3 regions of the Kitasatospora sp. CM 4170 genome follow, and region 3 is predicted to be linked to each of the others. Evidence: riboswitches for the same ligand, from Rfam matches in the RefSeq annotation. Region 3 holds a riboswitch; each other region holds the start of a gene.
The links. A riboswitch is a leader RNA that binds a small molecule or an ion and turns the genes downstream of it on or off. The one in region 3 is predicted to bind cyclic di-AMP.
Positions count from the first base shown of each region.

Region 1: another riboswitch for cyclic di-AMP. It lies ahead of RMN57_RS23425 (transglycosylase family protein); the one in region 3 lies ahead of RMN57_RS31660 (LysM peptidoglycan-binding domain-containing M23 family metallopeptidase).
Region 2: another riboswitch for cyclic di-AMP. It lies ahead of RMN57_RS30930 (transglycosylase family protein); the one in region 3 lies ahead of RMN57_RS31660 (LysM peptidoglycan-binding domain-containing M23 family metallopeptidase).

Region 1 covers NZ_CP134877.1:5,468,829-5,472,105, forward strand. Annotated here, with positions in the region: gene RMN57_RS23420 (cytochrome P450) at 1-776, shown strand, start outside; cyclic di-AMP (ydaO/yuaA leader) riboswitch at 1,049-1,218, shown strand; gene RMN57_RS23425 (transglycosylase family protein) at 1,224-2,183, shown strand; gene eno (phosphopyruvate hydratase) at 2,447-3,277, shown strand, end outside.
Region 2 covers NZ_CP134877.1:7,335,983-7,339,259, forward strand. Annotated here, with positions in the region: gene RMN57_RS30930 (transglycosylase family protein) at 1-1,167, opposite strand, end outside; cyclic di-AMP (ydaO/yuaA leader) riboswitch at 1,154-1,324, opposite strand; gene RMN57_RS30935 (hypothetical protein) at 1,708-3,277, shown strand, end outside.
Region 3 covers NZ_CP134877.1:7,508,218-7,511,494, reverse strand. Annotated here, with positions in the region: gene RMN57_RS31665 (DUF2470 domain-containing protein) at 1-60, shown strand, start outside; gene RMN57_RS31660 (LysM peptidoglycan-binding domain-containing M23 family metallopeptidase) at 325-1,350, opposite strand; cyclic di-AMP (ydaO/yuaA leader) riboswitch at 1,356-1,513, opposite strand; gene RMN57_RS31655 (MFS transporter) at 1,825-3,277, shown strand, end outside.

The DNA of each region.
Region 1 (3,277 bases), 2.0 Mb from region 3:
CCGCCGAGGACCAGGACGACTTCCGCGACTGGGCGGGCATGATGATCCGCCACGGCGGCGGGCAGCGCGGCGGCGTGGGGCGGGCGGTGAAGCGGATGCGCTCGTACCTGGCGGAGCTGATCCACCGCAAGCGGGCCGACCTCGGCGACGACCTGATCTCGGGGCTGATCCGGGCCAGCGACCACGGCGAGCACCTGACCGAGAACGAGGCCGCGGCGATGGCCTTCATCCTGCTGTTCGCCGGGTTCGAGACGACCGTCAACCTGATCGGCAACGGCACCTACGCGCTGCTGCGCAACCCCGGGCAGCGGGCGCTGCTGCAGGATTCGATCGCCCGCGGCGAGACCGGCCTGCTGGAGACCGGGATCGAGGAACTGCTCCGCTACGACGGGCCGGTGGAACTGGCCACCTGGCGGTTCGCGACCAGCCCGCTGACCATCGGCGGGGTGGAGATCCCGGTGGGCGACCCGGTGCTGGTGGTACTCGCGGCGGCGGACCGGGACCCGGCGCGGTTCGCCGACGAGAACACCCTCGACCTGGCCCGGACGGACAACCCGCACCTCGGCTTCGGGCACGGCATCCACTACTGCATCGGCGCTCCGCTGGCCCGTCTGGAGGGCCGTGCCGCGCTGGCCACGCTGCTCACCCGGCTGCCCGATCTGCAGCTCGCCGAAAGCCCGGAGAATCTGCGGTGGCGCGGTGGTCTGATCATGCGTGGACTTCGTGAACTTCCGGTCGAATTCACTCCGGAGAACGCGGAGAAGAAGCCCGTCTGATCACGGCCGGGAACCGCTCGCAGCGGCCCGCGCGTCCTCCGGCCGGCGGCTCGACACGCTGACGCGGCGTCTCAGAGACGGCCCAACAGGGGGGTTGAACCACCATCAATCCGGACATACCGCCTCCGTTTGTAGGCGATCGACCGTGTGCCGTAATTTCTGTGTGATATCGGCGATATGAGCTTGTGATTGGTGTGAGGATCTGTCTACTCTCCCTGGAGTTCGCAGCTGCGGACCTCGTGCGCGGAACGCCGAATCCTGCCCGCCGCGCCACGGGAAACCGACCAGAACCCTGGGCAGGGGCGGGGGACCCAGGTTTGTTGCCGTCCTCCACGGCTTGGGGTGAAGCCGCAGTCGCGGGCAGAACGCCTCGCGACACGCGGCCGGGCCACCTCCCGGTCCGAACCCGACAGCTCACCTCGCAGGCGTGCGGAGAGGGACGTCTTCATGCTGTTCGTTGGAACTGGCCGCCACCGCCGCCGCACCCAGGCCGAGAAGGCCATCGCCGTCGCCGGTGTGGCCGGCGTCGGACTCGCGATGCCGCTCCTCACCGCCACCGGCGCCTCGGCGGCCCCCGTCTCCACCTGGGACGCGGTCGCCCAGTGCGAGAGCGGCGGCAACTGGAGCATCAACACCGGCAACGGCTTCTACGGCGGCCTGCAGTTCACCTCCAGCACCTGGAAGGCGTACGGCGGCACCGCGTACGCGGCGCAGGCCAACCAGGCCAGCAAGGGGCAGCAGATCGCGGTGGCCGAGAAGGTCCTCGCCTCGCAGGGGCCGGGCGCCTGGCCGGTCTGCTCCAAGCGGGCGGGCCTGAGCAAGGGCGGCGCCGCGGCCGAGGTCGACGCCTCCACGGACGCGAAGCCGGCGGCGCAGCAGCCCGCCGCGCCGAAGCCCGCCCAGCCGAAGCCCGCCGCGCCGAAGCCGGCTCAGAAGCCCGCCCAGCAGCAGGCCCCGAAGCCCGCCGCCCAGCAGCCCGCGCAGCAGGACGCCAAGGCCCCCGGCTTCTCCGGCCAGGGCGGCTGGGACGCCGACGCGAAGGTGTACTGGTACCAGAGCGACGGCGCCTGGTACTGGACCAGCCACGAGAGCGTGTACCGGCAGCACGCCGGTCAGTACACCCCCGAGGTCGCCCTCCAGTACGCCGGTCCGTCCGACGGGTACATCGGTCAGGGCGCCGGCCCGACTCCGACCACCGGCCACGCCGATCCGGCCGGCCACGCCGACCCGGCCCCCCAGCAGCGCACCGGCCACGGCTACACCGTCCAGGCCGGCGACACGCTGGCCGGCATCGCCGCCGCCCAGGGCGTGTCCGGCGGCTGGCAGACGCTGTACGACGGCAACCGCGGCACCGTGGGCGGCGACCCCGACCTGATCATGCCCGGCCAGGTGCTCAACCTCGGCTGAACCACCGGCCGCTGAACCCGGGCCACCGCCCGGCGGCGCGGACGAAGGGGGCCGGATACGTCCCCCTTCGTCCGCATCCGGACCGCTTTCACGGGGCAACCAGGTGAACTACCGGTGGGTAGTGCGGCCACACGCTGAGACGGACCCATGGTCGACGTGGCCCCGGGAGCCCGTGCGGTTAGGCTCTGGTCGTAACGACTCCGCAATCGTCCGGCCGACAGCACCCACCGTCAGCCGGACCTGCTTCCGCTAGGAGATGCTTCGTGCCGTCCATCGATGTCGTCGTAGCCCGTGAGATCCTCGACTCGCGTGGCAACCCCACGGTCGAGGTCGAGGTCGGCCTCGACGACGGCAGCACCGGCCGTGCCGCCGTCCCGTCGGGTGCCTCCACCGGTGCCTTCGAGGCGCTGGAGCTTCGTGACGGCGACAAGAACCGCTACTTCGGCAAGGGCGTGGAGAAGGCCGTCCTGGCCGTCATCGAGCAGATCGGCCCGGAGCTGGTCGGCTACGACGCCACCGAGCAGCGCCTGATCGACCAGGCCATGCTCGACCTGGACGCCACCCCGGACAAGTCCTCGCTCGGCGCCAACGCCATCCTGGGCGTCTCCCTGGCCGTGGCGCACGCCGCCTCCGAGGCCAGCGACCTGCCGCTGTTCCGCTACCTGGGCGGCCCGAACGCGCACGTCCTTCCGGTCCCGATGATGAACATCCTCAACGGCGGCTCGCACGCGGACTCCAACGTCGACATCCAGGAGTTCATGATCGCGCCGATCGGCGCGGAGTCCTTCTCCGAGGCCGTCCGCTGGGGCGTCGAGGTCTACCACACCCTCAAGGGCGTCCTGAAGGAGCGCGGCCTCTCCACCGGCCTCGGCGACGAGGGCGGCTTCGCCCCGAACCTGGACAGCAACCGCGAGGCCCTGGACCTCATCACCGAGGCCATCAAGAAGGCCGGCTACGTGCCCGGCCGCGACATCGCGCTGGCCCTGGACGTCGCCGCCTCCGAGTTCTTCAAGGACGGCGCCTACCAGTTCGAGGGCAAGTCCCTCTCGGCCGCCGAGCTGATCGAGTACTACGCCGAGCTGGTCGCCGCGTAC
Region 2 (3,277 bases), 170 kb from region 3:
GTAGAGCGCGACGTGGTAGACGCCGGAGTCCTGGCCGTTGTTGGACCAGAACAGCAGGTCGCCCGCCTTGAGGGCGTCCAGCGACACGTGGGTGCTGGCGGCGGCCTGGTCGGCGGCGACGCGCGGGACGGAGACGCCCGCGGCCCGCAGCGCGGCCTGGGTCAGGCCGGAGCAGTCCCAGCCGCCGTTGCCGGTGCCGCCGTAGACGTAGGCCTGGCCGACCTTCGACAGGGCGAAGGAGACCGCGGCGGCCATGCTGCCGGTGGCGGCCTCGGCCGGGGCCTGGGCCTGGGTCTGGGCGGCCTGGGTGGCGCTCTGCGCGGCCGGCTTGGCGGTGGTGGTGCCCGCGGCCTGGCCGGAGGAGCGGGTGAACCAGTCGAAGCCCTTGCCGGACTCGTCCGAGGCCTGGGCCTTGGCGTGGTCGCCGAGGCTCAGGTGCTGGCCCGGGTAGATGTGGTTCGGACCGTCGGTCAGGGTGTCGCGGTTGAGCTCGTACAGCCGCTCCCAGCCGCCCTGGACGTTGTGCTTGTCGGCGATGGCGGACAGCCAGTCGCCGGCGACGACGGTGTAGTCGCCGTCCTTGCCCTGCCAGTTCTGCGACCAGTCGGACCGCTTCTGGCTCCAGGTCTTGGCGGAGTCGGTGGCGGCCGGGGTCTCGGCCTTCGGGGCGGCGGGCTCGGCGGCGGGGGCCGGGGCGGCCGGCTTGGCGGCCGGGGCCGGGGTCTGCGCGGCCGGCTTGGCGGCGGCGGAGGTGTCGACCGCGGCGGGGGTGCCGCCCTTGGTCAGACCGGCCTGGACGGAGCAGACCGGCCAGGCGCCCGGGCCCTGGACCGCGAGCACCTTCTCGGCGATCGCGATCTGCTGGTCCTTGGTGGCCAGGTCGGCGCGGGCGGCGAAGGCGGTGCCGCCGAACTCGGCCCAGGTGCTGTTCGTGAACTGCAGGCCGCCGTAGAAGCCGTTGCCGGTGTTGATGCTCCAGTTGCCGCTGCTCTCGCACTGGGCGACCTTGTCCCAGGTCGCGACCGAGGCGGCGGAGGCGGAGGTGGTGGTCAGGCAGGGGATGGTGAGGCCGATGCCCGCGACTCCGAGCGCGGCGATGGCGCGGCGGGTACGGCCGGACAGACGGGTGCCGTTGGTGGGCAGCATGAAGATGCGGTCCTCTCCCACGCCTGCGAGGTGAGCTGTCGGATTCGGGCTGGAGTTGCCCGGCCGCGCTGTGGACGCGGCTTCACCCCTAGCCCTGGACCGGTACGCGGACCGGCCCGGGGCGACTTACCTGTGGTTCCCCCGCTCCTGCCGTGGTGCGTTTCTGCGCTGCCAGCACACCCGACGGCAGGACTCGGCGTTGCGGACGGGCTGGGTCCGTGTGGCCACGAACGGGGAGCACGTTAAGCAGACTCAACTTCAAACCGCAAACATGTGTGATGCTCGTCACCGTTTGCGAACAACCTGCCCGCGGCGTGTCCACCATGATCAGAAATGACCGATTTCCGGCAACGCCCGTACGGGCCGCCGCAACTGCCTATGCTTCAGAACGTCGGGACCGACGCAGCCGTCTGGGGGGAGGGCTACGAAGCGATGGCCATGGACGAGGAGCAGGGCGGCGGACAGCCGGCCGATGGGGCCCGCGGAGTGCATCGCAGGGCAAAGCATCGCAGACCGGACATCCCGCCCGAACGCGCCCGAACTCCCGTAAGCCGTCGCACAATGCTGCGCTGGCTCGCGGTCGGCACGGTGTTCGCCGCGGTCGGCGGCGAGGAGGCCCTGCGGCGCTCGCTGACCGGCTCGACCGGGCCCGCTGCCGGGAGCACCGCCACGAGCCTGGCCGACACGGGCGGCGACGGGGGCATGGACCACGGCGGTGCGGACCACGGCCCCGGCGCACCGCCCGCGTCCGGCGGTGACGTCCCCGGGCAGGGGGCCGCCCCCGCGCCCGACCAGGGCGGCCGCCGCTGGTCCGACCCGGCCGGCTGGGGCGGCCGGGTGCCCGGACCGCAGAGCGCCGTCCGGATCACCGACCGGGTGCTGCTCGACACCGACGCCGCCGTCGGCTCCCTGCTGGTCGAGCCCGGCGGCTCGCTCACCTTCGCCGCCGACCGCGGCGTCACCCTCAGCTCGGCCGGCAACGTCGAGGTCCGCGGCACCCTCGCCCTCGCCCCCGGCGGCACCGCCGTGCACGCCCTGCGCTTCCCCTCCGTCGACGAGAAGCGTTTCCAGGGCGACGGCATGAAGGTGGTCGACACCGACGTCGGCCTCTGGGTCACCGGGGCCGGCTACCTGCGGCTGGACGGCGCCGCCAAGACCGCCTGGGTGCGCGCGGCCGACGAGCTGCGGGCCGGCGCCACCACCGTCAGCCTCGCCGCCCCGCCCGCGGGTTGGCAGCCCGGCGACGAACTGGCCGTCACCCCGACCGGCCCGCCGGACGAGGACGGCTTCTCCGCCCGCTACGACCTCGCCGTCGTGCGCTCCGTCAGCGGATCCACCGTCACCCTGGAGGCCCCGCTCCGGTACGCCCACCCCCGGGTCGCCCTCGGCGGGGGCGTCACGGTCGGCGCCGAGGTGCTCAACCTGACCCGCAGCGTCCGGGTCGAGGGCTCCGCGAAGGGCCGAGCCCACGTCCACCTCACCAGCTCCCGCCGGGCCGACGTCCGGCACACCGCCCTGCGCTGGGTCGGGCCGCGGACGGACACCAGTGAGAGCTGGAAGGGCCCGGACGGCACCGCCCCGGTCACCGCGCCGGTGCTCGGCCGGTACGGGCTCCACTTCCACATGCTCGGCGACGCCACCCGCGGCACCGTGGTCGAGGGCGTCGTGGTGCGCGACGCCGGCAACCACGCGTACGTCCCGCACGCCAGCCACGGCATCACCTTCCGCAGCTGCATCAGCCACGACACCTGGGAGGACGCCTACTGGTGGGACGGCCCGCTGGACACCCGTACCCCGCAGCAGCCGTCCGACGACATCGTCTACGAGTCCTGCGTCGCCTCCCGCACCGTGCTGGAGCCCAACCCGCGGGCCTACCGGCTGACCGGCTTCAACCTGGGCGCCGGCACCGGCGGCAAGGCGCTGGACTGCGTGGCCGTCGGCGTCCAGGGCGCCAACGGCGCCTCCGGCTTCGAGTGGCCGGAGAACAGCGAGGGGGTCTGGACCTTCCAGCGCTGCCTGGCCCACAACAACCTGCAGGACGGCGTCTTCGTCTGGCTGAACGCCCGGCAGCACCACGTGGTCACCGAGTTCGCGGCCTACCACAACGGTGGCTGGGGCATCGAGCACGGCG
Region 3 (3,277 bases):
GAGCAGATGCACCGGCTGCTGACCGCCGCACAGACCGGCCTGCCCGCCCGCCGGTCGTGACCGGACCGGGCCGGACAGGCCTTCCGGAACCGCTTCGCTGCGGAGGCGCCGCGGAAACGGCGCCGAAGCGGACGTGGACGACGAAAGCGGCCGGCCCGGCTCGCGAGGGAGGTCTCGCGAGCCGGGCCGGCCTGGGCGTGTCCCGCGCCCGTATGTCCGCCACTGGTGCGGCGATCACCCGGTCGAGCGGTCACCCGACATGACCATCCCGGGAGTTCGTTCGCCCCGCACCTGGCGGTGGTCTGAACTCGGTTGTGGACCGGGTCAGATGGAGACGCCGTGCGCCCGCAGGTAGGCGATCGGGTCGATGTCCGAGCCGTACTCCGAGCCGGTGCGGATCTCGAAGTGCAGGTGCGGGCCGGTCACGTTGCCGGTCGCACCGGAGAGGCCGATCTGCTGGCCGGCGGTGACGGCCTGACCGACCTTCACGCCGATCGAGGACAGGTGCGCGTACTGGGCGTACTTGCCGTCGGCGAGCTTGATCTCGACCTCGTTGCCGTAGGCGCCGCCGTTGCCGGCCTTGACCACGGTGCCGGCCGCAACGGCGCGCAGCGGGGTGCCGGTGGCCGCGACGAAGTCGGCACCGGTGTGGTGGCCGGAGGCCCACATCGAGCCGGCGACGCCGTAGGCGGTGCCGAGCTTCGGGTTGGCCAGCGGGGCGACGTAACCGGAGGTGGAGGCCACGGCGGCCGGGGCCGGGGTGGTGGCCGGGGCGGCCGGCTTGGCGGCGGGGGCCTGGGCCGGCTTGGCGGCGGGGGCGGCCGGCTTCGCAGCCTGGACCGGCTTCGGCGCCTGCGCCGGGGCGGCCGGCTTCGCGGAGTCGTGCGAGACCTGCGGCTTGGCGGCGGGGGCGGCCGGCTTGGCGGCCTCGGCCGGAGCGGCGGCCTTGGCGCCCAGGGCCAGCTTCTGGCCCGGGAAGATCAGGTTCGGGTTGGAGCCGACGACCGAGCGGTTGTGCTCGTACAGCGCCTTCCAGCCGCCCTGGACGTCCTTGGCGTCGGCGATCTTCGACAGGGTGTCGCCGCTGACGACCTTGTAGCTCTCCTCGACCGGGGCGGCGGCCGGAGCGGCGGCCTCGGCGGCCGGCTGCGCGGCGGCGGCCGGAGCGGCGTCGACGCTGGTGGCGCCGGTCCAGGTGGCGGTCTGCTGCGGCTTCGCGGCCGGGGCGGTGTGGGCCTGGGCGCTGATGGTGGTCACCAGCGGGAGGGCGAACGCGGCGCCGGTGACGGCGGTGGCGATACCGATGCGGGCGGCGCGGGGCAGGGCGATACGACGGGCCTGTGCGGGCATGGGGGAGTTCCTCTCCGACGCCTGCGAGGTGAGCTGTCGGGTTCGGGCTGGAGTTGCCCGGCCGCATAGGCGGCTTCACCCCAAGCCGGACCGCGAATTCCGGTCCGGCGACTTACCTGTGGGTCCCCCGCTCCTGCCGTACAGAGTTCAGTTCGTACCACCGGGCAGCGGCAGGACTAGGCGTTCCACCCGGTGGCCACCCGGGCTGACGCCGGGCGGTCGCTGAACTAAAACCCATCCGTTCGAGCGAAGCAATGTCGATCTCCCGCATCGGTGAATTCCTCCGGCGACAATGTGACGCTCCGGATGATCCGCTGCACAGTACGTGCACAATCGATTCACGGCGCGCCACTGATCCGCGACACTCCGCCGATTTCGCTGGCCGTCCGCACACGATCACTCACGGAAAGCCAACCGCCGACACACCCCCGGTGACCCTTGTCACTCGGGCCCCGCTGGGCGGACCATCGGGCCGTGGCCACTTCCGAGGCCGGCACCCTGCGCCTGAGCACCGCGCAGGGTCGCTGGGTACTTCTGGCGACGGTGCTCGGCTCCAGCATGGCGATGCTCGACGGCACCGTGGTGAACGTCGCCCTGCCCCGGATCGGCGAAGACCTCGGCGCCCCGCTCGCCGCCCTGCAATGGACGCTGAACGCCTATCTGCTCACCCTGGCCGGGCTGATCCTGCTCGGCGGCGCACTCGGCGACCGCTACGGCCGGCGCCGGATCTTCCTGCTCGGCGTGGTCTGGTTCGCCGCCGCCTCGGCGGCCTGCGCCGCCGCACCCACCATCGAGGTGCTGATCGCCGCCCGCGCCGTCCAGGGCATCGGCGGGGCACTGCTCACCCCCGGGTCACTGGCGATGCTCCAGGCCGTCTTCCACCCGGACGACCGCTCGACGGCGGTCGGCCTCTGGTCCGGCCTCGGCGGGGTGTCGGCCGCGGTCGGCCCCTTCGTCGGCGGCTGGCTGGTGGACGGCCCGGGCTGGCGGTGGATCTTCCTGCTGAACGTCCCGCTGGCCGCGCTGGTGGTCGTGGTGGCCTCCCGGCACGTGCCGGAGAGCAGGGACGAGAGCGCGACCGGCCGCTTCGACGCGCTCGGCGCGGTGCTGGCCGCCCTCGCCCTGGGCTCGTTCACCTACGCGCTGACCGCGGCCGGTGACGGGCTCTCCGCCGGCGTCTGGATCACCGGCGTGGCAGGTCTGCTGCTCGGCGCGGCCTTCATCGCGGTCGAGCGCCGCACCCCGGAGCCGATGCTGCCGCTCGGCCTCTTCTCCTCCCGGCTGTTCAGCTCGGTGAACCTCGTCACCCTCTGCGTCTACGCCGCCTTCAGCGGGGTGTTCTTCCTGCTGGTCGTGCAGTTGCAGATCGTCGCCGGCTTCTCGCCGCTGGTCTCCGGGCTGGCGCTGGTCCCGATCACCGTCCTGATGCTCGCGCTCTCCGCCCGGGCGGGCCGGCTCGGCAAGGCGATCGGCCCCCGGCTGCCGCTGACCGTCGGGCCGCTGCTCTGCGCGGCCGGGGTCCTGCTGATGCTGCGGATCGGGCCCGGCGCCTCGTACTGGACGGACGTGCTGCCCGCCGTCACGGTGATGGGCTGCGGCATGGTGCTGCTGGTCGCGCCGCTCACCGCCACGGTGCTGGCGGCGGTGGACGTCCGGCACGCGGGCATCGCCAGCGGGGTCAACAACGCCGCCGCCCGCGCGGCCGGCCTGCTCGCGGTCGCCGCACTGCCCGCACTGTCCGGCCTCAGCGGCGACGCCTACCGGGTGCCCTCCTCGGTGGACGCCGCCTTCCACACCGCGATGCTGATCTGCGCCGGGCTGCTGGTCACGGGCGGGCTGATCGCGTTCACCACCGTCCGGGGCAATGTGCTCGCCCCCGAGGACCACCCGGTGGCCGAACCCGAGTGCCGCTACAACTGCGGCACCA